3 regions of the Glutamicibacter sp. PAEs-4 genome follow, and region 1 is predicted to be linked to each of the others. Evidence: riboswitches for the same ligand, from Rfam matches in the RefSeq annotation. Region 1 holds a riboswitch; each other region holds the start of a gene.
What was found. A riboswitch is a leader RNA that binds a small molecule or an ion and turns the genes downstream of it on or off. The one in region 1 is predicted to bind S-adenosylmethionine.
Positions count from the first base shown of each region.

Region 2: it holds a riboswitch for S-adenosylmethionine, as region 1 does, so the genes downstream of both, ACR9WD_RS01410 (ABC transporter substrate-binding protein) here and ACR9WD_RS14730 (hypothetical protein) in region 1, are expected to answer to the same signal.
Region 3: it holds a riboswitch for S-adenosylmethionine, as region 1 does, so the genes downstream of both, ACR9WD_RS13730 (OsmC family protein) here and ACR9WD_RS14730 (hypothetical protein) in region 1, are expected to answer to the same signal.

Region 1 covers NZ_CP195017.1:3,124,759-3,135,291, forward strand. Annotated here, with positions in the region: gene ACR9WD_RS14720 (ABC transporter ATP-binding protein) at 1-401, opposite strand, end outside; gene ACR9WD_RS14725 (ABC transporter ATP-binding protein) at 402-2,135, opposite strand; gene ACR9WD_RS14730 (hypothetical protein) at 2,396-2,974, opposite strand; SAM riboswitch class IV at 3,029-3,141, opposite strand; gene ACR9WD_RS14735 (MFS transporter) at 3,218-4,687, opposite strand; gene ACR9WD_RS14740 (M20 family metallopeptidase) at 4,752-5,990, opposite strand; gene ACR9WD_RS14745 (4a-hydroxytetrahydrobiopterin dehydratase) at 6,136-6,786, opposite strand; gene ACR9WD_RS14750 (hypothetical protein) at 6,971-7,507, shown strand; gene ACR9WD_RS14755 (DUF421 domain-containing protein) at 7,507-7,962, shown strand; gene ACR9WD_RS14760 (hypothetical protein) at 8,042-8,380, opposite strand; gene ACR9WD_RS14765 (cysteine hydrolase family protein) at 8,500-8,856, opposite strand; gene ACR9WD_RS14770 (isochorismatase family protein) at 8,769-8,975, opposite strand; gene ACR9WD_RS14775 (hypothetical protein) at 8,979-9,185, opposite strand; gene ACR9WD_RS14780 (hypothetical protein) at 9,226-9,435, opposite strand; gene ACR9WD_RS14785 (CBS domain-containing protein) at 9,633-10,241, shown strand; gene ACR9WD_RS14790 (hypothetical protein) at 10,439-10,533, opposite strand, start outside.
Region 2 covers NZ_CP195017.1:282,239-292,771, forward strand. Annotated here, with positions in the region: gene ACR9WD_RS01375 (AMP-binding protein) at 1-177, opposite strand, end outside; gene ACR9WD_RS01380 (ABC transporter ATP-binding protein) at 191-1,336, opposite strand; gene ACR9WD_RS01385 (ABC transporter permease) at 1,333-3,021, opposite strand; gene ACR9WD_RS01390 (extracellular solute-binding protein) at 3,018-4,046, opposite strand; gene ACR9WD_RS01395 (COG4315 family predicted lipoprotein) at 4,481-4,984, opposite strand; gene ACR9WD_RS01400 (anti-sigma factor family protein) at 5,067-5,744, opposite strand; gene ACR9WD_RS01405 (sigma-70 family RNA polymerase sigma factor) at 5,741-6,292, opposite strand; SAM riboswitch class I at 6,624-6,714, shown strand; gene ACR9WD_RS01410 (ABC transporter substrate-binding protein) at 6,833-8,464, shown strand; gene ACR9WD_RS01415 (ABC transporter permease) at 8,480-9,436, shown strand; gene ACR9WD_RS01420 (ABC transporter permease) at 9,450-10,340, shown strand; gene ACR9WD_RS01425 (ABC transporter ATP-binding protein) at 10,378-10,533, shown strand, end outside.
Region 3 covers NZ_CP195017.1:2,904,198-2,914,730, reverse strand. Annotated here, with positions in the region: gene ACR9WD_RS13740 (L-lactate permease) at 123-1,799, shown strand; gene ACR9WD_RS13735 (FadR/GntR family transcriptional regulator) at 1,830-2,531, shown strand; gene ACR9WD_RS13730 (OsmC family protein) at 2,622-3,167, opposite strand; SAM riboswitch class IV at 3,199-3,320, opposite strand; gene ACR9WD_RS13725 (DEAD/DEAH box helicase) at 3,461-6,676, shown strand; gene ACR9WD_RS13720 (MarR family winged helix-turn-helix transcriptional regulator) at 6,740-7,183, opposite strand; gene ACR9WD_RS13715 (dioxygenase family protein) at 7,432-8,229, shown strand; gene ACR9WD_RS13710 (L-lactate permease) at 8,600-10,387, shown strand; gene ACR9WD_RS13705 (S8 family peptidase) at 10,483-10,533, opposite strand, start outside.

The sequences.
Region 1 (10,533 bases):
CCCTGCCCGGGGATGAAGTCCACCTTCGAGAGCATGTCGGCCTGGGTGTCCTGCCCGGAGTCGCGCAGCTGCGCAATGACCAGTTCCGCGGGCGTGCCCTCGGGGATGTTCTTGCCGATCAGCCCGGCAAAGATCACGTCCATGGCCTTGCCCAGGATCCGCGGGGCAATCACCGAAAGCACCACGTACACGGTGATCAGGGCGAAGACCAGCACCATGCCCAGCTTATACGGGGACATGAGCCCGATCAGCCGCTTGGCCGATGGCCAGAAATGCTCGGCCTTGCGCACCGGGGCGCCGCCGCTCCAGTCGTCGGCTCCCGCCGCTGCGTCGAATTCGTTGACCTCGGCCAATTCGCTATCCAGCTGCGCCGGATCTATATTCTTCTGCTTCTTCGCCACTTAGGCCACCTCCTCCACGCTCAGCTGGGATGCAACGATTTCCTGATAGGTTTCCGAGGTTTCGAGCAGCTGCTCGTGGGTTCCCCGGGCGACGATTTCGCCATGGTCCAGGACCAGGATCTGGTCGGCACCGGTAATCGTCGAGACGCGCTGGGCCACGATGATCACCGCGGCGTCCTTGGTCGGTTCGGCCAAGGCGGCACGCAGCTTGGCATCGGTGTTCACATCCAGCGCCGAGAATGAATCATCGAAGAGATAGGTGTTCGGCTTGGCGGCCAAGGCCCGTGCGATGCACAGGCGCTGGCGCTGTCCGCCGGAGACGTTGGTGCCACCCTGGGAGATCTTGGAGTCCAGCTGGCCCTCGCGTTCTGCCACGAACCCTTCGGCCTGGGCGACCCGCAACGCTTCCCACAGCTCGTCCTCGGTGGCCTCCTGGGCGCCGAAGCGCAGGTTGCTCGCGATGGTTCCGGAGAACAGGTAGGGCCGCTGCGGCACCGCGGAGATGTTCCGTGAAATGGTGTCGCGGCCCAGGTCCTTCAGCGGCACCCCGCCGATGAGGATCTCCCCTTCGGTGGCGTCGTAGAGCCGCGGAATCAGGTTCAGCAAGGTGGTCTTGCCAGCACCGGTGGACCCGATGATGGCAGTGGTCTGCCCGGGCTTCGCGGTGAAGGAGATGTCCGAGAGCACCGGAGCCTCGGCCCCCGGGTATCCGAAGGTGACGTTCTTGAATTCCACGGTGCCCGGGGTGGGCAGCTCGATCTGCCTTTCGGCGGCGTCGAGCATGCTCGGCTCGCTGTCCAGCACCTCGGCAATGCGGTCGGCGGAAACCATGGCGCGCGGGACCATCATGGCCATGAAAGTGCCCATCATGACTGCCATGAGGATCTGCAGCAGGTACTGCAGGAACGCGGTCAACGCACCGACCTCCACGTCGCCGTTGTCCACGCGGTGACCACCGAACCAGAGCACGGCGGCGGTGGACAGGTGCAGGATCATGGTGATCGCCGGGAACATCAGCACGAACAGGTTGCCGACCTTCACGCCCAGGTCGGTCAGCTTCTGGTTGGCATCGGCATAGCGTTCGGTTTCATGCTCTTCGCGCACGAAGGCGCGCACCACGCGGATGCCGGTGATCTGCTCGCGCAGCACGCCGTTGATCCCGTCGATGCGGGTCTGCATGTCGCGGAACAACGGCATCAGCTTGATGACCAGCAGGCCGACGACAATGAGCACCAGCGGCACGGATACCCAGACGAGCCAGGACAGCCCCGGGTCTTCGCGGATCGCCATGATCACGCCGCCGATGGACATGATCGGCGCGGTGATCATGAAGTTCAGCGCCATCAGGGTGAGCATCTGGATCTGCTGCACGTCATTGGTGCCGCGGGTGATCAAGGTGGCGGCACCGAACTTGTTGACGTCCTGGGCGGAGAAGGTGGAGACCTTCTCGAAGACCGCCTGGCGGACATCGCGTCCGACGCTCATGGAGGTCTTGGCACCGAAGTAGACGGCGGCGACGGCGGTGGCCACCTGGATCAGGGCCACCACCAGCATCAGTCCGCCGGTGCGCCAGATGTAGTCGATATCGGCATTGACCACGCCGACATCGATGATCTTGGCGTTCAGGCTGGGAAGGTAGAGCGTAGCCATGGTGGTGGCCAGCTGCAATATGACTACTGCAACGATCCACCCGGCATAGGGTTTGGAGTGTTTCAAGATGAGCTTGAGAAGCATGTGGAAAATCCTCGCTGGCATCACGCTCTCCTGCATGCTGGGCCTTCGGATTAAGGGCAGCGTGATTGAAGAGCGATTGCCAGTCTAGCGCTCCGCTTGGACACTTAGTATCATCCTTCCGATTGATATTTGCCAACCAGTGGTTAACGCTCGATTAACCGCAAAATTCCGGGGATGGTGGCGTTAATCATAGATTATGGAATTAACGCCAAGCGGCTTGGTTTCCGGCGGATTTTCATCCACCGGAAACCTAGCCCCGGTTACGCCTGCACGCTGCAGGGAACCTCGCTGGCGCAGTTCCCTCGGATGTACTTGGACAGGGCCACGGACGGGCGTTCGAAGCCCAGCAGCCGCGGGAATTCCGCCCAGGCTTCGGGCACCAGCTGCACAATGTGCTCAGGGCGCGTCCGCTCTTCCATGATGCTTCGGCCAGTGATCGGGTCCTTGCCGGTCACGCGCAGATAAGTCTGGCCAGCCTGCGGGTTTTTGGCGGTGATCCCGAGCAGTTCCAGCCGTCGCCCAAGGAGTTCTTGGTCCCCGACATTTCTGCAGAGCCGGCGGGCATGGTCCAGCGCGGCTTTCAGCCCTGCGTTGACAGCCCAGTACAGTTCCGGGGTGAATCCGGCGGCAATCCAGCGGGCCACGTATTCGTGGATGTGGGGAAGATTCAGGCACAGCAGTCCACCTCGCTGCTTCTCGGCTTCGAAGGCCAGGAATCCCCCTGACTGGAGGGTGCTCGATCCCGCGTGGAAGGGATAGTCCAGCAGCACGCTGTGCCACTTCCGCTCGCTGTCGGTTCCTTGCGTATTCCCTGTTGTGTATTCATGTTCGGCGCCCATGGCATCCTCGCGTTCGTTCCAGGCGGCGCAGCATCCTGAAGGATCAGCACCACCGATCGACTTGCCCGGGATGGCTTCCCGGACCGGCTCTTCCCCTGGGGCACCCCGCTCGATGAGGAGGGTTGCCACGCGGCTAGCCAGGTACTTAGCGCCGCGATTCCGTGAGCTTGGTTCGATAGTACTGGGCACCACCGACAGTTCGGCTTGGGCCGGTGCGCAGCACCGGCCCAGCAAGCGATTCGATCAGTTCCCGATTGGCGGCGGCGCCACCTCGTCGTGCTTGGTCCTCTCGCTGTCCTTCTGCTTCTCCGAAGGAACGGTCACGATGATTGCGGCGATCGCGATGACCACCATCAGCACGTTGAACAACAGGCCGATGGCGCCACCGAAGCGCAACGCCACATTGTCCTGCCGGCCAATGAACAGGCCCCAGGACTGGATCAGTGCCGGATCCATGGCCTGTCCAGCCACATACAGGGCCGCGGAGATGGCCACGCCGATGGCGTTGCCCAGTGACGAGGCCATCTTGTAGATGCCGGATGCCGAGCCCACCTCGCTGTCGGGAACATTGGACAGCGCCGCGTCGGTGGACGGCGTGGCATAGAAGCCCAGGCCGATGCCGAACAGCGTGAACCCGATAACGGAGAGCAAGATGTACTGGTCGATATACAGGAAAGTCATCGAGCACATCAGGATGCCCACACCGGTGAACATCGATCCCCAGAGCATCGGCTTCTTCGGCCCGAAGCGCTGCAGCAGCTTCTCACCCACGCGGATCGTGGCAAGGATGGCCACCAGATAGCCCAAGGTCAGTAGGCCGGACTGCAGCGAGGACATCCCGGCCGCCACCTGGACCAGGCCCAGCGAGACAATCAGCGTGCCGGCCGCGCCATTGAGCAGGAAGTTGGACAGCGTGGCGCCGGTGAAGGTGCCGTTGGAGAACAGCTTCAGGTTCACGAAGGGATTGCGGCTGCGCACCTCGATCTGCAAGAACAGCAGCCCGGTGACCACGAAGATCGCCACGAGCGCGATGCCTCCCAGGCTCAGCCAGCCGATATTCGGACCCTGGGAAATGTAGACGTTGATGGAGACCAGCATGAGGATGAAGACGATGAGGCCGGTGTAGTCGAAGCGGCGCTCGGCTGCCGGATCCTGCTCGGCCTTGGATTCCGGGGTGCCCTTGAGCAGGAAGAGCGCCAGCACCGAGAGCACGATGGAGATCCAGAGGATGGAACGCCAGCCCAGGAAGCTGGTGGCCATCAGCCCGCCGAACAGTGCGCAGAACCCGGAACCGCCCCAGGAGCCGATGGACCAGTAGGACAGGGCCCGCTGGCGGTCCTTGCCCTCGTAATAGGTCTTCACCAGGGCCATGGACGCGGGCATGATGCAGGCGGCGGACAGGCCCTGGACCACGCGGCCGCCCAGCAGCATGGCGCTGGTCAGCCCGCCCAGGTTCTCCGGGGTCACGGCGATCAGCAGCGAGCCGGCGATGGAAAGCCAGATGCCCAGGTAAAGGACTTTCGCCCGGCCCATCCGGTCGGCCAGCCCGCCGGCGACCACGATGAAGATGCCGGAGAACAGCGAGGTGATGGACACCGCCAGATTGGCCAGCGTTTCTTCGACGCCCAGCTGGCCGCGGATCCCGGGAATGACGTTCAGCAGGGTCTGGGCGAAAAGCCAGAAGTTGATGACTGCCAGGACGATGCCCAGCAGCCATTTGTCGGTGGGCTGCTAGGTAGTGGCGCCCGTGGTCGGTGCTGCGGACATCGTCTGCTCCCTACTCTTGTGCTCCGGTGCCCAGGTAGGCCAGTGCGGCCACCACCTGGGTGCTGGTTGCTGTTTGAAGGGTTGGGTGGATCACCGGTGCGAAGAACGGCGAGTGGTTGGCCGGGATATCGGAGGCGACGGTTCCCGCGGCCACCGCATCCTTGTATTTCTGCGGATCCATGCAGCCCACCGTCCAGTAGGCATAGGGAATGCCGAAGGCATCCGGAATGGTGCTGAAGTCCTCCGAGGCGGTGGCCGGGTCTGCATGGTAGACCTGTCCCTCGGGGAAATGGGCTTCGAAAGCCGCGGTGATCTTGGCGTTGGCCGTCTCGTCATTGCTGGTGAGCGGGAACTGGTCGTAGAACTCGAACTCCGGTTCCTTGGGCGAGCCGGCAGCCTGGCATTCGCCGCGCACAATCCGGTGGATGGAATCGATGACGCGCTGGCGGATGGCTGGCTCGTAGGTGCGGATATTCAGCAGCAGCTGAGCGCGGTCCGGGATGATGTTCGCGGTGGTGCCCGCGGTCAGCGACCCGACGGTGAGCACCGCGAAGTGCCCGGGCTGGGTTTCGCGGGAAACCACTGTCTGCAGCTTGAGCACAATGGAGGAGGCCAGCACCACAGGGTCCATCGAGTTGTGCGGCATCGAGCCATGGGCTCCGCGTCCATGCACAGTGATCCGAAGGCAATCCCCGGCAGAGAGAATCGGCCCGGCGGTGGTCCCGATCACCCCGGCTTCTGCAGGCATCACATGTTGCGCCAAGGCCACCTGGGGCTTGGGAATCTTGTCCACCAGCCCGTCTTCCACCATCGCCTTGGCGCCGGCCGCGGTTTCCTCGGCCGGCTGGAACAGGGCGATGTAGGTGCCGGACCAGGCTTCCTTGTTTCCGGCGAGGTACTTTGCCGCACCGAGCAGGGTGGCCATGTGCATGTCGTGGCCGCAGGCGTGCATGGCGCCCGGAACCTCGGAGGAATACTCCAGCCCGGTGTCCTCGGTGACCGGCAGCGCGTCCATGTCGGCGCGGGCCAAGACCACCGGGCCCTCGCCATTGCGCAGGACCCCAACGATTCCGGTGCCGCCGATCAGCTGGACTTCATAGCCAAGATCTTCGAGTTCCTCGCAGATCCGCGCCGAGGTTTCATGCTCCTTCAGCCCCAGCTCGGGATTGCGGTGGAAATGCTTGTAGAGCTCTTCTTGCCATGACAGCTGTTCCTCGATCGAAGCGGTGATTTCCTGTGCAGTGCCCACTGGGTCCCCCTCTTTTCGCGCCGAGCTGCGGTTAGCCGACATGGCCCAGCTGGCTCCGGTGATTTCAATCTATCCCCCGGCTGGCCAAGCAGTCCAACAACCGGTTTAATGCAATATTCGGCAAATTCGGCGAGCGCCGGCGGTGCTAGCGGTCCTGCTCGGTGCAGATGCAGAACCTGTTGCCCTGCCGATCCGTCGCCACGGTGAAGCTGGGCGCGTATTGGCTATCAAGTTCCGTGCTTTCGCTGTCCAGCGCTTCGAGTACCGGCTGGCTTTCGGAGAACGGGACCCACACATCCAGGTGCAGCCGGTTAGGGTTGGGATCTTCTGTTTTCTGGAACCAGATGGCAGGCAACCGGTGGTTCGGGTCGGCCAGGCTGCCGTCCTCCTGCTGCTGGTATCCCAGGCCGGCGGCCCACTGCGCGGCGACCTGCTGCGGGTCGGCTGTATCGATGCCGATTTCCACCGTGCGGATCAGTTCCGGACGGGAGGTGGCGCCAAGTGCGCGGGCCTGTTCGGAGATCCTGCTTGCCAGGGCGATATCCCGGGTGGTCACCCGCCCTCCGGCGTCATGGGAAGTAGTGGTGACGAAGACGCGGTTGTAGCGCCAGTCCACGTCCGGGTGGTGGTTGTCCATTTCGGCGGCCCCGGCAATATCGCTGAAGAGCTCGATGGCGGATGCCGCTGTTTTGGTCTGGAAAACGGCGGCTATGCCGCCGGGGATTTCCCGCCAATGCGGCAGGTCCTCAAGATAGTCGCTGATCTGCTGGTCACTGAGTATGTCGTTGCTGCTCATGCGTATCTCCTCCTTCAAAACACGATGGCACCGGTGCCGCTCCAGCTCAAGGAGATTTCCTGAATGCACAGGTTTCCATCAGTGCCAGCGATCTGGATGTCTCCTGTGAACTGATGCGCCACCTGTCCGTACTCGGGCGGGACGGCCTAGCCTCGATGGCAAAGCGCAAGGAGGCCAGAATTCCATGCTGAACATCTTCCAAGCCGAGATCAATGATTCGACGTTGGATGACATCAAATCTGCGCATAGCAATCGCAAGCGCCGGCGGCTGCGCCGTGCCGCATTCCTGGCGGTTGCAGCCATCGTCGTGGCTGCCTTGCTCGGCCTGTTCGCCCAGGAGAAGAGCGTGGTGAAGGACGGCGACAGCTTCACGGCCGAAGTGCAGCTCCCCACCGTGATCAGAGCCGGAAATGAAATCGAGCTGAGGATTGAAATCACCGCTGCCGAGCCGTTGCCCGAGACCATCACCCTGGAGCTGAACGAGGACTACCTGATGCTCTTCGAGGACTTCTCGGCCTTTCCCGAACCCGAGTCCGTAGCAAGCGGCGCAGGTGGCACCATCCAATTCGAGGTGGCCCCGGTGCCAGGGTCCAGGCAAATGGTCGCCACGCTCACCGGCCGCGCCTCGGATCAGTGGTCCCCGAGCAGCGGCGGGGTGCTGGGCATCGAGGTGAATGGCAATACAACGGAACTAGAGATCAGAACCTGGAGGATCCCCTGATGGATATCGTCATCCGCGCTGCCGTCGCGTTCATCATCCTGTGGCTGGCCACCCGCGCCGCGGGACGGTCCACCCTCGGCGAGCTCAGTTCATTCGAGCTGGTGCTCTTCGTGGTGCTGGGCGATTTGGTGCAGCAAGGCATCACCATGGAAGACCGTTCGCTGGTCGGCAGCTTGCTGGCTGCCTTTACCATGATCGTGCTCGCGGCAATCCTGAACTATGCAAATATGCGATGGCCCAAGCTGGGCAAGCTGATGCAGGGCCGGCCCATTGTGCTGGTGCGCGACGGGGTGCTTGACCGCAAGGCGCTGCATGCTGAGCGCATCGGCCTGGATGAGTTGAGCATGCTGGCCCGCCAAGCAGGCATCGAGAACTACAGCAGCATCCGGCTGGCGATACTGGAAGCCAGTGGCAAGATCTCCTTCTTCACCCAGGAAGCCCAGTCCCGATCCTGAGCGCAGTTGCCAGAAATGCGAGAAAGCGAGCGGTGCCAACCAGATAGGTTGGCACCGCTCGCTTTGTGCGCTCGGTCCGCTATTGCTCTTCCGGGATCTCACGCTGATCGGGCAGGTTGGCGCTGCGCTCGGCATCCAGCCCGAGGTCCTCAAACTCTTCGGGTTCATCGAGCTGCGTGTCATCGACAGCGCGTTCCTCGTCCAGCGGTTCGACCAGCGTGGTTTCGGGATTCAGCAGCAGCGGGTCCTCGTCGCTTTGGTCCAGGATGCCCTCTGCCCCGCGCAACGGGTCATCCGCATCCAGCTGCGCAGGCGCATCCGAGGAGCCTTCAGCCGGTTGGCTGTCGCGGCCATCCAGCGGCTCGTCGATGTCCTGGTCCTTGCGCACATTCTCGAATTCTTCATTGTTCAGTGACATTTGCGCTCCTCTTGCATTGTCCATAGGGAAATGATTTCTTCGGTGGCCATCAGCTTCTGCCGATGCTGGGTGCTCATGTAGTCCAGTGCGTTCTGCCCTGCCTGCGGGTCCGGGGACGCTCAGGCATCGGTGGCGACCGCAACCGGGAGGTTCGCGGCAAACGCGTCAGATGCCGTAGCCCGGATGCAGGTATCGGTGGCGACCCCGGCCAGCACCAGGGAACTGGCGCGGCGTTGCAGCAGCAGCGTCGTCAGCTCCGTGTTCCAGAAGGCGCTGTCCCGGCGCTTGACCACCTCGATGGCCCCGGCCAGCTCCAGCTCCTCCAGGTACCCGGCTTTCGCCGTGCCTTCGAAGAGTAGCCCTGGCCATCCTCGAGCATCTTCAGCGTTCAGGTGGACCTGTCGTCCTTGTGCACGGTGCGCACGCTGATCACCGGCACCCCGGCCCGTGCCGCCGCCGCGGCCAGTCGATTGCAGTTGGCCGTGATCTGCTGCCTCCATGCGGTCAGCCCGGGGTCTGCGAAGAAGCCGCGCTGCAGATCGATGAGCAGCAGGGCCGGGTGCCTGAAGTCGCTCGTGGAATCCGTAGCATCCATGGCTCAGCTGTGCGCCGCGCAGTGCTGGCAGCAGAACACGTCCTGCTGCTGGCGCACCGGATGGCCCAGGATGGCGCAATTGCAGTGCGCGCACCGCTCGGCCATGTCCTGGATGGCGCATTCGAAACTGTCGTATTGGCCTGAACGCCCATCCCTGCTGAGCATGAACAGCGGGTCCTGGTCGTTTCCGCACAAATCGCAGGTCTGCATTGGTTCTCTCCTGTCTTCTGCTGAGTGTTCCCCTTTGCGGCTAGCGTTCCTCGTCATCTTCGCGGTACTGGTCTTCGGTCGAATCATCCAGATCCGGGTCGATGCCCTCGGCCTCGTGGGCCGGGGCGGGAACGTGCTCGTCATCCGGCTGGCCCAGCGGCCAGGTTTTCTCCACCAAATCCTGGTCCGGGTCCTTCAGCCGATCTGCGGCGTGGGCAATGGCTTCCTTGGCCTTGTCGATGAGTCCCATGGTTCTTGTCCTTCCGGATTGATCCGATACGGTCCTCTAACCGAATACCAGTGAAGCGTGCCCCGCGTACATGGTTAATCGGCTGTTGCCAGCTTCACCCCGGGCGAGCCTGCAAGGACGCTGGCAATGGTTGTAGGCCTGCTTGCGGTGCTGGAGCGTGGGGGCGTCCCGCAGGAAAACGCGAAAGGAGCACGATCATGGTTGCAGCCAAGGAACTAATGACCTCGCCAGCCAAATGCGTCAAGGAACAGGACTCGATCCAGGTCGCAGCCCAGCTGATGAAGGACCTGCAGGTCGGCATGCTACCCATCTGCGGCAAGGATGACCGGCTGGCCGGCACCATCACCGACCGCGATATCGTCATCAACGCCGTAGCCGACGGCGTGGTCACCTCCAGCACCAAGGTCGCCGACTATGCCCAGGGCAAGCCGGTAACCATTGGCGCCGACGATTCCATCGAGGAAGCCATCCGCACCATGCAGGAGCACCAGGTGCGCAGGCTTCCCGTCATCGACGGGCATACGCTGGTGGGAATGCTCGCCCAGGCGGACATTCCCGCTACTACGACGAGCAGAGCACCGGAAGCCTGGTCGAAGGGATTTCCCAAGACTAGGACCAGACCAGGACCTGCCGACGGCGGCAGCACAAGGAAGAGCTTCCGGGCAAACCACGGTTTTCCCGGAAGCCCTGTTCTTGCCCTTGGCGATTTTTCACGGCAGTTGCCGCGTCACCGCCCGTTGGCGTCCGTGCCTCCCCTCGGGTCATCCAACGAGCTTGGCCCCCGAACCAGGCGGTACACGCCGTAGATGAAGAGCAATGCGCCCCAGCCTGCCACGATCCACAGTGGCCCCGAGGTGCTGTCAGGCGCCGCGAGCAGCGCGTAGATGGCGAATCCTACGGCCACGAGCCCGCCCACAATCGTGAGCCACAGGCCGGGCCGACGGCCATGAGTCCTATTAATCGGTTTGTCCGTCATGTCTTCATCCTTTCCTGGAAGGAAAGCTCAACCCGCATCAAAGCGGTCTTCGCTTTCCTCAGACGTATCCGCAGTATTCTCATTGATGCTCCCCCGGCGGGCCACACGCTCGCCGCCGGGTT
Region 2 (10,533 bases), 660 kb from region 1:
GCGCACCGGGCCGAGCTGCTCGACCACCTGGGCCACGCGGCCGGCCAGCTGCTCGTAGCTGAGCGTGCCCTGCGCGGTGATCAGTGCCGGACGCCGGCCGTAGTGGTGCAGCTGCGCGGCGAACTGGACGGTGCGCGCCGGGGATTCCAGGCGCCGGTCGGGCATGGTGAGGGACACGAAAGAGTACTTCCTAGAAGGTGGTGATGGGGTGAAGCGGTTCGCCGGCGCCGTCGAGCGCCGCGGTGGGCGGCACGGTGGCGTCCACCGCGTGATCGCCGCGCAGCACCGTGGGGGTGGTGCCCGGGCTGATGCGCACCGTGACGCGCTGGCCGGGGGACAGCCGCACCGGGTGCAGCTGCAGCGAGCGCACGCCCTGGCCGGAGGCCAAACGCACGTGGTGCAGGGTGAACGCCCCGCGGTATTCGCTGGATTCCACGGTGGCCTCGCCCTGCTCGTCCGCGGCCAGGGACACCTCGTGCGGGCGCAGCACCACCTGCAGCTGCTCCACGCCGTCTTCCCTCGGCCAGTACCCGGCGAGCTGGCCGAGTTCGCACTCAAGGCGCCCCTCGTTGACCAGCGCGGGCAGGAAGTCGGCATCCCCCATGAAGGTGGCCACGAAGCGGGTGGCCGGGCGTTCGAAGACCGCTTCGGGGACATCGGCCTGCTCGATCCGGCCGTTGCGCATGACGACCACGCGGTCGCCGAAGGACAGCGCCTCGGTCTGGTCGTGGGTCACCAGGATGGCGGTGGTCCCGGTCTCGCGCAGCACGGCCTCGACGTCGCCGCGCACCCGGGCGCGCAGGGTCTCGTCGAGGCTGGAGAACGGCTCGTCCAGCAGCACCACGGCGGGGCTGGGCGCCAGCGCCCGGGCCAGGGCCACCCGCTGCTGCTCCCCGCCGGAGAGCTCGTGCGGGTAGCGCTCGGCCAAATGGGACAGGCGCACCAGCTGAAGCACCTCGGCCACCCGCGCCCTGCGCCGGCCGGCAGGGAGCTTTTGCAGGCCGAAGGCGATGTTCCCGGCCACGGTGAGGTTCGGGAACAGCGCGTGGTCCTGGAAGACCAGTCCCACCTGGCGGTGCTCGGGCTGCTGGAAGCGCCGGCGGTCGGCGGCCACCTTGCCGGCGATGGTGATCTCCCCGGCGTCGGGGCGCTCCAGCCCGGCGATCAGGCGCAGCATGGTGGACTTGCCGCAGCCGGAGGGGCCGATGATGGTGACCAGCTCGCCGGGCTGCACGCTCAGCTGAAGCCCGGTGGCCGCGGCCACCTTGCCGTAGCGCCGGTGCACCTCGCGCAGTTCAAGCGCCGGGGCGGCGGGGGCGTGGGGTGCCGGGCTCATGCCTGGACCTCCTTGCGGTTGTTGCCGGCGGTGCGCCGGAAGAGCAGGTAGACCGGGATCGTGGCCAGCGCGACGACGCCCAGCGCGGGCAGCGCGGCCTTGTCCCAGAAGTTCTCGCGGGCCAGTTCGTAGACCCACACCGAGACGGTGGTGAAGCCAAAGGGGCGCAGCAGCAGCACCAGCGGCAGCTCCTTGATGGCGTCGATGGCCACCAGCACCACCGCGATCGCTGCCCCGCGGCGGGCCAGCGACAGGTGGATCCGGGTCAGCAGCCGGCGCGGGCCGGCGCCCAGGCTCAGCGCCGAGGCGGAGAGCGAGGGCGGGATCTTGGCGAAGCTGGCATCCACCGCCTGGTAGGCCGGGGCCAGGAAGCGCACCAGGTAGGCGCACAGGATGCCGGCCACCGAGCCGGTCACCAGCAGCCCGGTGCCCCCGGGCACGCCGAGGAATTTCAGCAGGTCATCCACGGCGGAGAAGCCCAGCAACACCCCGATGCCGATTACGGCGCCGGGCACCGCATAGCCGAAGGTGGTCGCCTGTGCGGCGGTGGCCACCAGCGGGCCGCCGCCCAGCCGCAGGCTGTGCACGATCACCAGGGCCAGCACTGCGGTGGCCAGCGCGACGATGCCGGCCACCGCCACGCTGTTGGCCAGGTACTGGGCGAGCCGAGGATCCAGCAGCTGGTTCCCGCCGCGCAGCTGCTCGCGCACCGCCCACACGGCCAGCTGGAGCACCGGTCCGGCGAAGGCGACACTCAACACCGCCAGCCCGGCGGCCGTGGCCGCCCAACCGCGTGCGCCGTGCAGTTGCTGCGGGACCAGGCCCTGCCCGCGCCCGCCCTTCTGGTGGAAACGCGAGCGCCCGCGCAGCAGCCGCTCGCCGCCGAGCACCGCCACGGCGAACAGCAGCACCAGCACCGAAAGCTGGGTGGCCGCGTCGAAGTCGAAGCTGCCCTTCCAGACCAGGTAGACGCCCACGGCCACGGTCTGCACGTTGAAGTACTGCACGGTGGCGAAGTCGGTGAGCGTCTCCATCATCACCAGGGCCAGGCCCGCGGCCAGCGAGGGGCGGGCCAGCGGCAGGATCACCCGCCACAGCGCGCGCCAGCGCCCGGCGCCCAGGGTGCGGGCCGCATCGTAGGTGCCGCGGCCCTGCTCGGCGAAGGCCGAACGGGCCAACAGGTACACGTAGGGGTAGAGGGTCAGCGACATCACCACGATGGCCGCCGGCAGCGAGCGCATCTGCGACAGCCAGGCACCGGGTCCCAGCAGCGAGCGCAGCAGGGACTGCACCGGCCCGCCCACGTCGAAGGTGGCCAAAAAGACGAAACTGAGGATGTAGGCGGGCATGGCCAGCGGCAGCACCAGCGCCCAGCTGAGCAGCCCGCGCAGCGGGAAGCGGTAGGCGGTGACCAGCCAGGCCAGCCCGCCGCCCAGCAGCAGGGTGCCGGCGCCGACGCCCAGCAGCAGCGCGACGGTGGTGCCGATCATGGCCCACACGTCGCGCGGCAGGGCCTCCTGGGTGAGGCTGCCCAGCCCCTGGATGAGCACCGCGGCCACCGGGGCGACCACGAAGCAGGCGATGAGCACGACGGCCAGCGACCATGCGGGGCGGCCGCCGGCCATCAGCAGCCGGCGGCGAGGCGCCCTGGACCCGGGACGGGCCAGGGTCTCGGGCAGGCTCACTTGTAGCCTGCCTCCGCGAGCAGTTCGATGGCCTCGGCGTTCAGGTCGCCGTAGGCGGCCGCATTCAGCGGCATCCGCTTGAACTCTCCGAACTCGGCGATCAGCGGCTCCGGCTTGACCTCGGGTTTGACCGGGAACTCGTGGTTGCCGTCGACGAAGGAGTTCTGCCCGGTGGTGGCCAGCCACTCGATCAGCTGGCGGGCCTGCTCCGGGTTGTCAGAGTTGGCGACCACCCCGGCGCCGGAGATGTTCACGTGCGTCCCGGCGCCCTGCTGGCTGGCCCAGTACAGCTTCACGTTCAGGTCCGGGTTCTCGGCCAGGGTGCGGGCCAGGTAGTAGTGGTTGTTGATGCCCACGTCGCAGGCCCCGGCGTCGATGGCCTCCAGCAACAGGATGTCGTTGCCCATGATCTGCACGTCGTTGGCCACCCAGCCCTTGACGATCTCAAGAGCCTTGTCGCGGCCGTGCAGGTCGATCAGGCTGGCGACCAGCGACTGGGTGTAGGAGGAGGTCGCGTCGCGCATGCACAACCGACCCTTCCACTGCTTGTCGGCCAGCCCGGCATAGCTGTCGGCCGGATCGAAGTCCGCCGGGTCGACGTTGTCCGGGTTGTAGGTCAGGGTGCGCGCCCGCATGGCCAGGCCGAACCAGCGGCCCTCGGCGTCGCGCAGGTCCTCGGGCACGGCCTGCTCCAAGGTGGCCGAGTCCACCGAGGCCAGCACGTTCTGGCGGGCCGCGTTCCACAGGTTGCCGGCGTCCACGGTCATGAACACGTCCGCCGGGGAGTTCTCGCCCTCGGCCTTGATGCGCTCGAGCAGCTCCGCGTCATCCCCGGAGATGAACTCGACGGTGATGCCGGTCTGGTCCTGGAAGTCGCCGAACGCGCCCTCCAGATCGTAATGACGGGCGGAGTAGATCTGCAGGTCTGCCGGGGCCTGGCCGATGCCCATGACCCCGCAGCCGGTCAATGCCATGGTTGGCACGGCCAGGGCGGCCAGGGCGGCAAGCAGTTTGGGGCGGGGCATGGGGCTCTCCTCGGGACACGATGCGAATGATGTCGAACAAGGGTAGCCTAACCGAACCAGTTAGGGAGTGTAAATCATGGCGTAATCTCTTCGATCCCCGTCATTTCGGGAATTTCCGCAGCATCGGCGAGGGATCGACGGCGGTCCGCTACCGGCCTGCGCCACGGGATGGCGTTGCGGATTGCCGCTCGTGCACGACGGTGATCTGTGCGGAAAAAGTCCGGCCGAAGTCGCAAACGTGGCGGCAAGCTCGCCGCGGGTCCGCCGGAAGGCGCTGGACGGCCGGTTTGGGCGCTGCATGAACGGCCGGGCACCGCCTCCGATTGTGACGGGCCTCATGGCCGGGCGAAGGCCGCCGGGCCGGGCGCCGGGGCATGACGGGAGCCGATCCGCGACCCGTCACGCCCCGCCCGGACATCGTGCGCCCAGCGAACTCACTTGATTGGTTCGCCGGCCGGATCCAGCACCCACCACACGTCCTTCACGCCCTGGCCGGTGGTGTCCCCGGCCTGCTTGTCGGAGGCGAAGTAGTACAGCGGCCAGCCGTTCAGGGTCAGCTGCGGCTGCCCGTCGTTGCCGGTGATGGTACCGACCTCGCCGGTGACGCCCTCCAGCTCGACGTCCTCGCCGTGCACCGGAGGCCAGGCGGTCAGGCACTCATCGGTGCAGGCCGAGGTGTCCGCGCCCTGGGTGTCCTTGTCGAACTGGTAGACGGTCATGCCCTTGCCGTCCACCACGATCTGGCCCAGCTCGGTTTCCGCGGTCGACAGCGAGGTGACCCCCTCCGCCGCCATCGAGCTGCTGGCCGAGGGCGCGTCGTACCCGCCGGCGGGAGCCGATTCCTCGGTCGTGGTGCCGCCGCCGTTCGCGCAGCCAGCCAGCAGCAGAGCCAGTGCGGCCGCGGCGGCCAGCTTCGTTGTCATGATTCGGGTCTTCATCGGGTCAGTCCTTTCTCGCGTGACCGCACGGTGCGGTTCACGCTTAACACGAGACTCCGATCACAAAGGTTCACCGATCTTCCTAAGATTTTGGCACCGGGGCGCGCAGGACCTCCTCGCCCGACTGCGTCTGCACCAGGATTTCGGAGATCTGGTCCATGGCCAGGGAGGTGGCCGCCTCCAGGGTGATCTCACGGCCGGGCACCGCCTTCCAGGTGGACACCTGCATGGTGGCACCCGCTGTGTCGGTCACCAACAGCGCGTAGGACCACGGTTCGTTCTCGTCCCCGAAGGAGTAGCCCTGCGGATAATCGCAGTTCACCTTCAGCCGCGTGCCCCAGGCGACCTGGTCCATGCCCACCTGCGCGGTCATCGGTTGTCCCGACACCGGCTGCAGGCTGAGCAGCATGGCCGGGGCCTGCGGGCGCAGTGACAGCGGGACGCCGATGGCCAGCACCAGCGCCAGGCCCGCCGCCGCGGCAAGCGCGAAGATCCTGGTGGTGCGCCGCCGGCGCCGGGCCAGGTGACGCTCGCGGGTCTTGCGCAGCAGGTCCAGGGGCGGCTGGGGAGTCGAGTCCTGTTCCGCGGGCGGGTGCGGGGCACGGGAGAGCAGCCCGGGCAGGGCACCGAGCTCGGCCACGGACTGCCGGCAGCGCTCGCAGTCCTGCAGGTGCGCCTCGAACCGGCGCCGGTCGGCCGGGCTGAGCGAACCGAGCACGTAGGCCGCATCCCACTCGAAAACCTCGTCGTGCTCGCTCATCGCGTGACCCCCCGTTCCTGCAATGCCAATTTCAAGGCCCGCATCCCATAATGCAGGCGGGACTTGACCGTCCCTTCCGCGATGTCCAGTTCCGCGGCGATGTCGTGGGTGCTGCGCGCCCCATAGTAGGCCAGCACCACGACCTGCCGGTGCGCCTGGCTGAGCGTGGCCAGGGCATCACGTATGAGAATCTCGTCGAACACCCGCTCGGCGTGGTCGCCCGCCGGGTTCTCCGGCAGCAGGTCGCTGGACTTCTCGTGTCGCGACCTGGCGCTGCGGGCCTGGTCGATGACGAGGTTGCGGGCCACCGTGAACAACCAGCCGCGCACCGCCTCGGCTCGTTCGCGCAGCAGGTCCGGCGAATTCCAGGCGCGCAACAGCGTTTCCTGGACGATGTCCTCGGCCTGGTAGGTGTCCCGCGTGAGCGAGTAGACGTAACGCCACAAATCCGCCGCGTGCAGCTCGTGCATGTGGCGCAGCGTCGCTGCGTCCCGATCCTCCACGAATCCCCTTTGGTTTGCGGCCGTGCCGGCCGACAGCTTTTCCATGTACCTGTCACGGTACAGCCTGGCAAATGGTTCAACGGGCCCGGAAGGCGTGCCGCCGGCGCATCGTTTCCGCACTCCGGCGTCGGACCGTGCGGGCAGATCGGACCCGCCGGCCGGCGTCGGGCATTATGATCGCGGACTCACCATCCGTCAAGGAAAATTCGGTTCCGGCGTCACGCTCGCGTCATGTGACCGGATGTTACGCGACTTCCATGGTGTTCAGGCGCCCCAGTAAGTCCCCGGATGACTTTGTGACGAGCTCATGAAGACATGCTTGGTCACATGTCGGGAGCGGCCGCACACTGAAATTGCCCGCAAAACACCGGGCACCACACCATCCAGAGCGACCGAGAGACCTGGCTCGATGACGTCGCAGCAACCACCCCGCGGGGGATCGGTGCTAAGGCCAGGACCGATGGAGATTGCTAGATTTCGCAACGGTCCATGGGTGGGACTATCCGTCCCGCCCGTCCGCCCCTGGCGGAGCTGGGCCTGCTTTCGGCGTGATCCTCGGGCACTACCGAGAGGAACACAGAAAACATGCGGCCAACACGATTCGCATTGAAAGCCACCGCACTGATCGCCGCCCTGGGCCTGTCGCTGACCGCCTGCGGCGGGAACAGCGCGGCCACCCCGGCAAATGAGTCCCCGGCCGCCGCCGGCGAGCCGGTCGAGGGCGGCAGCTTCGTCTACGCCGAAGTCACCCCGATCAACAACTGGCAGACCCAGGCGGCCCGCTTCTACGAGAAGGCCAACGTGCTGAACTCGGTGCTTGACCGGCTGACCTACTTCGATGTCGAGTCGGGCAAGCTTGTGGGCTGGATCGCCAGCGACTTCAGCTCCAACGAGGCCAAGACCGAATACACCTTCACCATCCGTGACGGGGTGACCTTCTCCAACGGCACGCCGCTGGACGCCAAGGCCGTCAAGGCCAACCTCGACGCACTGGGCCTGGGCATCAAGAAGGCCCAGATCCAGCCGAACGTGGACTTCGGCGCCTACGAGTCCTCCGAGGTCGTGGGCGAAAACCAGGTCAAGGTCACGCTCAAGCGCCCGGATGCGAACTTCCTGCGTGCCACCTCGTCGGTCACCGCCGGGCTCGTTGCCCCGGAAACGCTGAAGCTGGACAACGCCGGGCAGTCCTCGATCGCGCAGATCGTCGGCTCCGGCCCGTTCGTCTTCGAATCGGAGAAGCCGGACGAGGAAGTGGTCTTCTCCGCCCGTGAGGACTACGCCTGGGCCCCGGAAACCGCCGAGAACCAGGGCGCGGCCTACCTCGACGAACTGGTGGTGAAGTACCTGCCGGAGGTCGCGCACCGTGCCGGGGCCGCCCAGTCCGGCCAGGTTGACCTGGTCCGCGGGCTGCAGCCGGTCGACGAGGCCGCGCTGGCCGCCGGCGGCGGCCAGGTGCTGGCCGCGCAGGGCGTGGACCTGACCGCCAACCACGCGGCGGTGCGCATCGGATCGGGCAAGCTGGCCGACGTCAAGGTGCGCAAGGCGCTGCAGATCGGCATCGACCGCCAGGCCCTGAAGGACACCGTGCTCTCGGACAGCTATGTGATCTCGGGGTCGATCCTCAACCGCCAGGCACCGGGCTTCGTGGACCTGTCCGCCGAGCTGGCCTACGACCCCGAAACCGCCAAGCAGCTGCTGGACGAGGCCGGTTGGGTTCCCGGCGCCGACGGGATCCGCGAGAAGGACGGCAAGAAGCTGGAAATCACCGTGTCCACCTCCAACAACTCGGTGGTCATCAAGCCGGCCTTCGAGCTGATCGAGCAGCAGTGGCGCGAACTGGGCGTGAAGCTGGTCAACCGCGCGGCCGACAACACCTTCCTGGCCACCGCGCTGGTCGATGACAAGGTCGAGTTCTTCGGCACCCGCCAGTTCGCCTACGGGGGACTGGGCCCCGTGTACGGCCCGGCCAACAACTCCCAGACCCTGAACGCCGACAAGGAGCTGAACGAACTGTTCCTGCGTGAGCAGTCCGCCACCACCGAGGCCGAGCACCTGAAGCTCATCGAGCAGGAGCAGCGGGCCCTGGTGCTGGACAAGGCGCTGACCCTGGTGCTCTGGGACGAGGTCCAGGTCTACGGCGCCAACGCGAACGCCCACGTCGAATTCACCTCCGGCACCGCCCCGATCTTCCAGGGCGCCTGGAAGTCCAACGGCTGATCGGAGCAAAGCGACATGGGCGGATACATTCTCAAGCGCATCGGCCAGGCCCTGCTGGTGATCTGGCTGGCCTACACCGCGATCTTCCTGGCGGTGCAGGCGTTGCCGAATGACCCGGTGACCATCTTCCTGTCCACCGACGCGGCCGCCGACCCGGCGACCATCGAGCGGATGAAGGCCTACTACGGTTACGACCAGCCGCTGCACCTGCAGTACCTGGCCCAGCTGGCCGGGCTGCTGCGCGGGGACTTCGGCTACTCGCTGTCCTCCGGTTCGCAGGTCATCACCCGCATCGGCGAGGTGATTGGCTCCACCCTGGTGCTCGCCGGCAGCGCGTTCGCGCTGGCCGTGGTGCTGGCCGTGGCGCTAGTCGCCGCGGCCACCCTGGCCCGGGGCGCCGGGCTGCGCCGGGCGCTGCTGAACCTGCCGCCGCTGTTCATCTCCATCCCGGTGTTCTGGCTGGCCCTGGTGCTGCTGCAGCTGCTGGCGGTCCAGCTGGGCGTGATGTCGCTGTTCCCGGATGGCTCCTTCATGTCCCTGGCCCTGCCGATCCTGGTGCTGGCCATTCACCTCAGCGCCCCGATCGCCCAGGTCCTGCTCAAGAGCGTGCAGGACATCCAAGCCCAGCCGTTTATCGACGTGCTGCGCGCCAAGGGGGCGGGGGAGGGATGGATCTTCTTCCGGCACACCCTGAAGAACGCGGCTCCCGCCGCCCTGTCGATCGCCGGGATCACCATCGGCACCCTGCTGGCCGGCTCGGTCATCACCGAGACCGTGTTCGCGCGGGCCGGGCTCGGGCAGCTGGTGCTGCAGGCGGTCACCGTGCAGGACATCCCGCTGGTCCAGGGGCTGGTGCTGCTCACCGCGGCCGCCTTCACCCTGGTGAACCTGCTGGTGGACCTGCTCCACCCGCAACTGGATCCGCGCATCATCAACGCCAGCGCCGGCTCGCCGCGGGCGCTGGCCGCCTAGGAAGGGCAAGGACATGAGTGTACTGACCGAGCATGCCGTCGCACCGGCCGGGCAGCAGCCGACCGAGCCGGGCGAAGCCGCACCGGCGCCGCGCCGCCGCGGCACGGTCCTGGCCTGGCTGGCCAACTGGTGGATGCTGATCCCGCTGGCCTTCCTGTTCACCTGGGCCCTGGCCCCGGGCCTGTTCACCGGCCAGGATCCGATCACCGGCATCCCGGCGCAGAAGTTCTCCGCGCCGAGCCTGGCCCACCCGTTCGGCACCGACCACCTGGGCCGCGACGTCTACGCCCGGGTGGTGCACGGCACCAGCCAGACCCTGATGACCGCCGGGCTGGCCTGCCTGGTCGGCTCGGTGGCCGGCAGCCTGCTGGGGCTGGCCGCCGCCACCGCGGGGCGGTTCGCCGACAGCGTGGCCATGCGCCTGGTGGATGTGCTGCTGGCCGTGCCGGCCTTCCTGATCGCGCTGATCCTGGTGACCGCCACCGAACCGGGGCCGCTGTCCCTGGGCATCGGCGTGGGCATCGCCTCGATCGCGGTGTTCGCCCGGCTGGTGCGCACCGAGGTGCTGCGGGTGCGCTCGCGTGACTTCGTCCAGGCCGCGCTGATGAGCGGCGGCCGGTACTTCACAGTGCTGCGCCGGCACATCATCCCGCACGTGATCGGCCCGGTGCTGGCCCTGCTGGCCGTCGACTTGGGCGCGGCGATCCTGGCGATCTCCGGGCTCGGGTTCCTGGGCTTCGGCGCCCCGCCACCCACCCCGGAGTGGGGGCTGCTGATCTCCGAGGGACGCCAGTACCTGTCGGTCGCCTGGTGGCTGACCACCCTTCCCGGCCTGGTCATCGTGCTCGCAGTGCTGCTCACCGCGGCACTGGGCCGCAGCATCAACCGAGCCCTGCGCTTCTAGCCGGGCCCCACCGCCAAGACTGAAGATGGAAACGACAATGACCCAGAAGAACACCAGCACCTCCCCGGTGGTGCGGATCGAGGACCTGTCGGTGCGCTACGCCACCGGCACCCACGCCACCCGCGGCGTGGACCTGCAGATCCCGGCCGGGCAGATCGTGGCCGTGGTCGGCGAGTCCGGTTCCGGCAAGTCC
Region 3 (10,533 bases), 220 kb from region 1:
GTCAGACCATACTATGCGAGGTTCTTCGAAATAGTCAAGACTTGTTGTGATAGCTCTCACCTTGTACTCTAGGTGGTCGGACCACATATGGTCAGACCATCTCGAGTAAGGACGCCCACACCGTGTTTACACCCACGACAGACCCCATTGCGGGGAGCATCGCGCTATCGGCGCTGGTTGCACTCATCCCGCTGCTCACATTCTTCGTGCTCCTCGCGATCATCAAGGTCAAGGCCCACTGGGCCGGCCTGGGGTCGCTGGCTGTAGCGATCATCGTCGCGATCTTCGGCTGGCACATGCCCGTCGGGCTCGCGTTGAACTCCGGGGTCATGGGCATGGTGTTCGGTGCCTTCCCGATTGTCTGGATCGTCGTGATGGCGATCTTCCTCTACCAGGTGACCGTCAAATCCGGCCGCTTCGAGGACCTGCGCAGGGTCTTCGACGTCATCGGCGGCGGCGATGTGCGCATCCAGGCCGTGCTGATTGCTTTCTGCTTCGGCGGCCTGCTTGAGGCGTTGGCAGGCTTCGGCGCACCTGTGGCGATTACCGCCACCATGCTGCTGGCATTGGGCCTGTCCCCGCTGCGCGCTGCCTGCGCCGTGCTGATCGCCAACACCGCCCCGGTAGCCTTCGGCGCCGTGGCCATTCCGATTACCACCGCAGGCGCGCTGACCGGCATCCCGGCTGCCGACATCGGCGCCATCGTCGGCCACCAGTCCCCGCTGTTGGCACTGTTCGTCCCGTCGATCCTGGTGCTGATCCTCGATGGCTGGCGCGGCATGCGCCAGACCCTGCCGGCAACGCTGACCATCGGCATTTCCTTCGGTGTCGCGCAGTGGCTGTGCTCCACCTACTTCTCCTACGAGCTGACCGATATCGTCGCCTCGCTGATCGGCCTGGCCGCGGCAGTGATCCTGCTTCGCTTCTGGACCCCGAAGGGCGCCGACGAAGCACGCCAGCGCGTACTGACCGCTGAAGCCGCTGCGCTTCCGCACGAAGGCAACACCAAGCTGCACGCAGGCAACACCTGGATGGCTCTGTTCCCATACCTGCTGGTCATCGTCATCTTCGGCGTGGCCAAGCTGTGGAAGCTGGGCGTCGACATTCCTGCATGGCTGGCAAGCACCGACATCAAGTTCGGCTGGCCGGGCCTGGATGGCAAGATCCTGAACGCCGAAGGCGAAGCGGTCACCTCCACCGTCTACAACTTCCAGTGGCTGTCTTCCCCGGGCACCCTGCTGCTGATCACCGGCCTGATCGTGGCCCTGGTCTACTCGTTGAATGACGGCAATGGCGAATACAAGATGACCTTCGCCGAGGGTGCTGCCGAAATCGGCAAGACCATCTACAACATGCGCTTCGCGGCACTGACCATCCTGTCGGTCCTCGGCCTGGCCTACGTGATGAACCTGTCCGGCCAGACCATCACCATCGGCACCTGGCTGGCGGGAACCGGCGCGTTCTTCGCCTTCCTCTCGCCAATCCTGGGCTGGATCGGCACCGCAGTGACCGGCTCGGACACCTCGGCCAACGCGCTGTTCGCTAAGCTGCAGCAGACCGCTGGCGTCAATGCCGGCATCGATCCGAGCCTGCTGGTTGCCGCCAACACCTCCGGCGGCGTGGTCGGCAAGCTGATCTCCCCGCAGAACCTGGCCATCGCCGCCACCTCGGTGAAGATGGAAGGCCAGGAATCGGTGATCCTGAAGAAGGTCGCCGGTTGGTCCGTAGGCATGCTGCTGGTGCTGTGCTGCTTGGTTTACCTGCAGTCCACCCCGGTGCTGTCCTGGATGCTGCCATAGTCTTGACCGGCTAAAATAGATCCGATGTCAATGAACCCAGCTCCGCGTGCGTACCAGATCGTTCTCCAGGCAATTGAAGAAGATCTGCGCACAGAGAAGCTATCCGTAGGCGACCAGCTTCCCGGCGAGCGTGCGCTCGCGGAGCGGCATGGGATTTCGCGGGCTTCGGTCCGCGATGCCATCCGCATCCTTGATGTGATGGGCATTATTAAGACGTCTACCGGCTCCGGGCCCAACTCCGGAGCGGTGATCATCTCCAACCCTTCGGCCGGCATTTCGCAGGCCTTGCGGCTGCACTTGGCGGCCAAGGGCATCAACGTCCGCGAGATCGTCGAGTCGCGCATTCTGCTGGAAACCTGGGCCGCGCAAATGAATCCCCGCGACCCGGTCTACGCCCAGCAGGTGATCGACCGCACCGCGGTGCTGATCATGCGCATGGACGACCCGCAGCTTTCCCGCGAGTCCTTCCACCGCATCGATGCCGAGTTCCATGTGCTCCTGGCCTCCATGGCCGGCAACGCCGTGGTGGAATCGATGATGGAATCGCTGCGCAACTCGATCAGCGACTACGTCTCCGACTCAGTGCCCAGCGACGAGGCCTGGCAGCCGGTGGTGCGCGTGCTGCGCCGCCAGCACAAGGCCATCCACCACGCCTTTGCGACGAATCAGCGCGAACGGGCAGCCCAGCTGCTCGAAGAGCACATTAACTGGTTCTACTCGCAGACGCGGTAGGGATAAGCAAGAGTTCAGCATGCGCATGGCGCCCCGGATAACGGTTCGGAATTTTTCCGATCCGGCCCCGGGGCGCCATTGCCGCATCTGCTAGCTGGCGATGCTCACCGCAGTGGTCACCGGTACCGGGTTGGCGAACAGATCCAGTACCGGGCAGTGGGCATCCACTGCCTGGCGCAGTTCTTCATAGCGTTCGGCCGATTCGGGGCCGGTGATCTGGATGTCCAGTTCCACCGACGAGAAGCCCGGGCGGATGGACTTGTCAATGCCGAAGAGGCCACGGACATCGAGGTGGCCGTTGGCCTGGATCTTCACCTCGTCCACCTGGATGCCGAGGTTTTGCGCGTACAAGCGGTAGACCACAACCTGGCAGGAGATCAGCGCGCCGAGCGCATATTCCACCGGGCTTGCCGCGACATCATTGCCACCCAGGGCAGCTGGTTCGTCGACCTGGAAAGTGTGCTTCCCGGAGACAACGTTGCTGGCTACCGAATCGAAACCCTCGCCCTCGACGGTAAAGGTCAATTTGGCGCTTTGCGGGGCCGCCGAGATGCGTTCGCCCCAGCCCTTGCCTGCTTCCTGCAGGCGCTGTGCGCGGTCTTCGGATACGGTCAGGGTAGATGCTGCATTAGACATGAGGAGTTAATCCCCTTTCTGGCGCAAGGGGCGCCATCGCTTACGCACCTTGGCGTTCAAGATGCGTCGAATCTTCACCTGGGGCACCCCGCACAATGACGCAGGAGGGTTGCCATCCACTCAGCCAGGGCTCAAAGAGCGGAACTCGTGATTCTGTGGTTCTTTTCTATCGGTTGCGGTGCCAGCGCGTAAAGGGCAGGGGTAACTTTTCGTCATCGGGCAACTTGTCTGGCTGCTCGCTAAGATGGGATCGAGCTCTCGGGCGCCCACTGCACGAACAATGAACGGCGAGTATGGAATTCCAGCTGACACTTTCTGCGGCCCAGACCTTGGTGACCGAATCCGAATACAATCTGGGCCAGTTCCTGTGCGATTCGGGAAAAGTGGAGATCGTCCACCGGGACATGAAGCCGGGATATTCCCGCATTTCCGCAATGGTGCTGCGCGAATCGGTGATGGCCGAGCTGCAAATCAACCGCGGCAATATCAGTTTCACCAGCTTCTGCAGCAAGCATCCGGGCGTTCAATCCTGCGAGGATGTCGCCGCCTTGCTCATTGAAGTCACTACCGAAGAGGACCAGGGCTTCTTCGTCTCCGACTCCGGGGTGGACCCTTTCGCATGGAAACGCAATAGCAAGCCGCAGTGGGAGCGGACCCTTGACCGCCTGCTTCCGGTAATTTCTGATGAGCCGCCGATCGCCGAGGAGCCGCTGGGGTTGATCCTGAAAGTGGTCAGCGAACCCCGCTACGGCGGCGAGGACGCGCTGACCTTGCAGGCGCGGCCGGCCCGCCGGGGCACCAAGAGCCCCTGGGTCCAGACCGGAGTCAGCTGGCGCAATGTCGCCTTCGATGCGCGCTTCTCCAAGAAGCAGCGCCGAGCGGTCATTGAATTGGACCGGCTGCGCGAACACGTAGAACAGAATACCTACCGGCATTCGTGGGATCCCAAGGACTGGATCTCGCTGATGGATCTGCCGGGCCAGGACTTGATGGACGCCTTCGAGGCCCTGCGCGAAGCCGGAGTGCAGATCGTCAACGGGGGATCCGCTGCCAAACTCCCGGTGGAGTTCAGCGAGCAACCGGCCATGGCCCACGTGGATGTGCGACGCACTGAGCAGGGCCTGCGCATGGAAGGCAAGCTGCGCGGGCCGGGTGCAGAGCGCCACCACCTCCTGCCGATCGGCACGCCGCCGACCCTGCTGGCCTACGCCTCCAGCCCTTTGCCGAAAGCCAAGGAACTCGGCTTGGCGCAGTTCGCTGAACCGGTCACGAAGGAACTGGCGGCATTCATCGACTCCGGTGCGCACATCGTTCCGGATGGAGCCATCGAGCTTTTCGAGACCCAGCATCTGGACCGATTGCGCGTGATGGCGCCGCTGAAGAGCGAAGATGGCAGCTACCGCATCCCGGTTCCCGCGCGCCCCAGCCTCAAGCTGTCCTTGGAAAGCATCCAAACCCCGCTGACCGTGCGCTATTCCTGGGAGTACTCCACCAAGGGACCTCGCCAGCATGCCGTGGAAAAGGAAATTGCCGCTTCGGTGCAGGACAAGCTCGGCGAGCTGGGTTCGCTGGGGCAACTGACCTCATCAGGAATTTTCCCTCCGAAGAAATTCAGCACCTCTGAGTCCATCGACTTCCTGGTCCACGCACTGCCGCTGTTGGAAGAGCATCCCGATGTCATCATCGAGGAGCAGAATCGGCTGCCGAAGTACCGGATCAGCGATGCCCCGGCGACGGTCAGCGTCGAAGCGGGTGAAAGCACGGGGGACTGGTTCGACCTGTCCGTGGAAGTGCTCCTGGGCGAGATCAAAGTGCCGTTCGCGCTGCTGCTCGAAGCCCTGACCAAGCAAGATGAATACCTCATCCTCGATGACCTGACGGTGATACCGATTGATGGTGCGGACTTTGCCCAGCTGCGCCAACTGATCTCCGAAGCCGGGGAGCTGGGCACCGTGCAGGGCGATACGATTCGCATCCACAAGTTGAGCATCGACTGGTGGCAGGAACTGGTGGATCTTGGAATTATCGAAGCCCAGCACAACCAGTGGCTGCAGACCATGAAGGCATTGCAAAGCGGCGAAGAGATAAAGCCGGTTGCGCTATCGGGAAGCTTCAATGCCGAATTGCGCCCCTACCAGAGCCATGGGCTGTCCTGGCTGGACTTCTTGCGCACCCACGGCCTTGGCGGAGTCCTCGCCGACGACATGGGTCTGGGCAAAACTGTCCAGCTGCTGGCTTGCCTGGAACAGGCACGCGTCGAGGATCCTGCACAGAAGTTCCTGGTGCTTGCCCCTACCTCGGTGGTGGGCAACTGGATCAATGAGGCGCAGCGTTTTGCCCCGCACATGAGCGTCACCGGCATCACCTCGACAGCGAAGAAGAACGGCGAGGGCTTGGCCGCGCAGATCGGCGATGCCCAGTTGGTGGTGACCAGCTACACGATCTTCCGCTTGGCCTATGAGGATTTTGAGGCCGCCGGTTTCAACGTGATGATCATGGACGAGGCCCAGCAGCTGAAGAACCATGCCTCCAAAGGCTACAAGCAGGCCCGGCAGCTGCCGGTGCCGTGCAAATTCGTGGTCACGGGCACGCCCATGGAGAACAACCTCATGGAACTGTGGGCGTTGGTCTCGCTGGCAGCCCCTGGCCTGCTGGGTGGTGCGAAGTCCTTCAAGGACAACTACCAGAAGCCAATCGCCGACGGGGACCAAGAGCGGATGGAACGCTTGAAGAACCGTCTGCGACCATTCGTGCTGCGCCGCACCAAGGAGCAGGTCGTTCCCGAGCTGCCGGCAAAGACCGAACAGGTCCTGGAAGTCGAGCTGGAGCCAGGGCACCGGAAAGCCTATGACCGCCGCTTCCAGCGCGTGCGGCAAGAAGTGCTGGGCCTGGTTGGCGATGTCGATTCGAATCGCTTCCGGATTCTCCAGTCGCTGACCTTGCTGCGCCAGCTGGCTTTGGATCCCTCGCTGGTAGGCGAAGGCAATGCGCCCAGCGCGAAGCTGGAAATGCTGCGCGAGCTCATGGGGGATGCGGTTTCCGAAGGACACAAGATCCTGGTCTTCAGCCAATTCACCAGCTTCCTGTCCAGGGCACGCGACGTCGCCGAGGAATTGGGCATTGAGCACGGTTACCTTGACGGCTCCACCAGTGGACCGCGGCGCAAGGAACTGATTGACGGTTTCAGCGAGGGGGATTTCCCGGTCTTCTTCATCTCGCTGAAGTCCGGAGGATTCGGCATCAACCTCACCTCAGCGGACTATTGCATCCTGCTTGACCCGTGGTGGAACCCCCAGGCTGAAGCACAGGCGATTGACCGTGCCCATCGCATCGGGCAGACCCGGCCCGTCTATGTGTATCGTTTGGTAGCCAAGGACACCATCGAATCCAAGGTGCTCGCGCTGCAGGCCAAGAAGACGCAGCTGTTCAACGATGTCTTGGGCGACACTGCCGAGGGCGCTCAGAGCGCCGCGCTGAATGCCGATGATTTCTTGGCACTGATGGATTGATGCGCAAAAAGCTGAAGCTTTGGAAACTAGATGGTTTCCAAAGCTTCAGCTGCTTGTGGGGCATTAGAGTATCTCGTCAAAGCTGTGGTTGAGGCGATGCAGGAGATCTCCGAAGTTCTTCAGTTCGGATGCTTCCCATTCCTTGAGCTGGCGGCGCAGTTCCTCACGCAACGTGTTGCCGCTCGAACGCCATTTTTCCTTGGCAGTATCTGTTGCCGAGACCAGCTGGGCCCGGCCATCGGCAGGATCCTGGGTACGAGTGACGAGGTCCAAGGACTCAAGGTGCTGCACGAGGCGCGAAATGGTTGCCTTGTCCAAGCGCAGCTTCTCTGCGAGCGCCCCCTGCTGCTGCGCCTCATCGCGGATGACCACTGCAAGCAAGCGGTACCCCGGGTCCTGCAGATCCGGGTGGATGATCTTGGCACGACGGATCAGCATTTGGCGGGCACGCAATAAGATGGCGGTGAATTCTTCTTCGACCGTCTGCATCAATTCTTCTTCTTGCATAGAAACCATTCTAAAGTTCAACGGCCAATAAGTCTGATATTGGACTCCGTAGCCGTACTAATCCGAAGCGTGAAACGAAAAGGGACACAGTAGCTGAACGTCATTTAGTGCCCGGAAAAGACTAGGTTGGGAAAATCGTCTGCGATTGTCGTTCTCCTGGGGGCGATCGTGGATTCAGTAACCTTGCCAGTAGCGGGGACCGAAAAATAAAGCTTGACGCTTCAACTAATGATTGCTAGCTTTGAATCATGACTCAGCGATCCGACACCCCTCCCGTCTTGTTCCTTAGCCATGGCGCGCCTCCATTGGCCGACGATCAGCGCTGGACCGGCGAACTAGCCGCATGGTCGGGCGCTTTCGAGAAGCCCAAAGATATTCTGATGATCTCAGCGCACTGGGAAAATGCGCCCGTGACACTGAGCGCCACCCACCAGAAGAATGAGCTGGTCTACGACTTCTGGGGTTTCCCGCAGAACTACTACGACGTGCGTTACGACGCCCCGATGGCACCTGAGCTGGCGAATGAAGTCGAACGTCTCACTTCGGCCTACGGCCACCACGTGGAACGCGATGAGACCCGCGGCTTGGACCATGGAGCCTACGTGCCACTGAAGGAAATGTTCCCGGAAGCCGATATCCCGGTGGTGCAGATGTCCATGCCAACACTGGATCCCTCGGGGCTTTTCGATTTGGGCAAGTCCTTGGCCCCCCTGCGGGATCGGGGTACCCTGATCGTCGGCTCCGGATTCACCACGCACAACCTCAAGTGGTTCAACCCGGCCGGTGGAGCTGATGCGGCCCCTCCTTCGGCCTCCAGCGAGTTCGACCACTGGGCAGAAGAAGCCATGGCCCGCGGCGACGTGGACTCCATCCTCGACTTCCTGCACAAGGCCCCGGCAGCGCGCGAAGCGCATCCGCGTTCGGAGCATTGGGCTCCGCTGTATGTTGCTCTGGGGGCTGCTTACGCCTCGGGCGGCATCGACGCCAAGACCGCAATTGACGGTTTCTGGTATGGCCTGTCCAAGCGCTCCTGGACCTTGAGCTAATCGCTGCATGAAGCTTGACCGGCAGGAAGTGCGGCACCGCAAGGTGCCGCACTTCCTGCATTTAAACAGCTCCATAGAGGTGAAAAGGCATGCGGGCTGGTGGAAATCTTAGAAATTTTCCGGCGCCGGCTCGCGGGGGACCTGGACCAGAAGAACAAGGTCAACCCAAGTCGCTGTCTGGATAAATAGCCCGTGAATATGTTCTGCATCCGCGGTTTTCGTGACGAGGCTCACCAAAGTGACGTGTTTCACGTTATGCTCTTATGGTCAGACCATAGTGGTCTGACCATATATGGGTCATCTTGCTGCAACGATCGAGTCCACGCGTGGGTGGATTTCTGCGCGAGTATGGTCAGAAAGGACCATGGATATGGACAACTTAGGTGTGCTCGCACTGTTGGCACTGGCACCGATCCTTGTGGTGGGCATTCTTCTCGCCGGGCTCCGTTGGCCCGCAAAATACGCCATGCCCGTTGGATACGTCGTTGCGGTAGTAGTCGCGCTTTGGGTGTGGAAAATGGACTTCAACGGGGTGCTCGCAGCGTCCATTGAAGGCCTGGTTATCGCATCAACCATGCTGTATATCGTCTTCGGCGCATTGCTCTTGCTCGCGACCCTGACTGTCGGTGGCGCGATGAACACCATCCGGGCGGGCTTCAATAACATTTCGGCTGACCGACGGGTGCAGGCCATCATCATCGGCTGGCTCTTTGGCAGCTTCATCGAAGGCGCATCCGGATTCGGCACTCCAGCTGCGGTGATTGCACCGCTGCTGCTCGCTTTGGGTTTCCCAGCGATGGCTGCGGTCATGGTTGGCCTGATCATCCAGAGCACCCCGGTCAGCTTCGGTGCTGTGGGCACCCCGATTCTGATCGGTGTGAACCAGGGGCTTGGCGGCGATCCTGCTGTGGCCGAACGCATCAACGTCCTCGGATTGACCATGCCCGAATTCATCAGCAGCATCGGTTTCCAAGTTGCATTCATGCACGGCATTATAGGCCTGCTGATCCCGTTGATCATGGTCTGCATGCTCACTGGATTCTTCGGGCCGGAACGCCGCTTCAGCGACGGCTTGAAAATCTGGCCATTCGCTATCTACGCTTCACTGGCCTTCACCGTGCCTTCGGTTCTGACCGCACGCTTCCTCGGCCCGGAGTTCCCGTCGCTGTTCGGTGCGCTGGTTGGCCTGGCACTGGTGATGTTCACGTCCAGCCGCGGCTTCCTGATGCCGAAGGAGATCTTCGACTTCGGACCACGAGCCAGCTGGAACGAGCGTTGGAACGGCAAGCTCGATCCGGAAAACGCCGTAGACAACACCGTTACCATCAGCATGAAGAGCGCCTGGGCACCGTACATCCTGATGGGCGTGCTGCTAGTGCTGACCCGTGTGATTCCGGAAGTGAAGACCTTCCTGACAGGACTCCAGATTCCGGTTGCCGACATCCTCGGCACGGGAATCACCACTTCGATCCAGCCGTTCTACCTGCCTGGATTCATGCTGATCTTGGCCTCCTGTCTGGCCTTCGCCATGCACAAGATGAACGGCGCGCAGATCGCCCGTGCCTTCAAGGTTTCGGCAGCGCAGTTGTGGGGCACCGCGGTAGCGCTGCTCTTCGCAGTGCCCCTGGTGCGTATCCTGATCCAGTCCGGCCCCGAGCTGAATAACTCTGGTCTGGCCAGTATCCCGGTGACGCTGGCCGAGGGCGCCGCGGCGGTTTCTGGTGGCGTGTGGCCGCTGATCGCGCCGTGGATTGGCGCCTTGGGTGCATTCGTCGCCGGGTCCAACACCATCTCCAACCTGACCTTCTCGCAGTTCCAGTTCTCCACCGGTGCGCAAATCGGTGTTGCTCCAGAATCGATTGTGGCAGCCCAGGCGGTTGGCGGGGCCGGTGGCAACCCCATCTCGATTCACAACATCGTGGCTGCATCGGCAACTGTGGGATTGCTGGGCCGCGAAGGCGACCTGCTGCGCAAGACCATTTTGGTAACCAGCTACTACTGCCTGGCCGGCGGCGTCATCGCGTACCTGTTCGTCTACGGCATTGGCCTGAATCCCGGAACAGTCATGCTGGTGCTCCTCCTGCTGGCGTTGGCCGGCATCGGGGCATGGATGCTCAAGCGTGATTCGGTTGCAAGTCGAGCAGTCGATCTGCGCTAGGCACCGCAAATGAGCTAGAAAGCGAAGAACAGTGGGGCGCCGGATGATTCCGACGCCCCACTGCACTTAATTGGTAACCAGATGGAGATTCAGGGCTAGCTGATGGCTACCGAAGCATCATCGATGCGGAACAGCGTGGCCTGCGA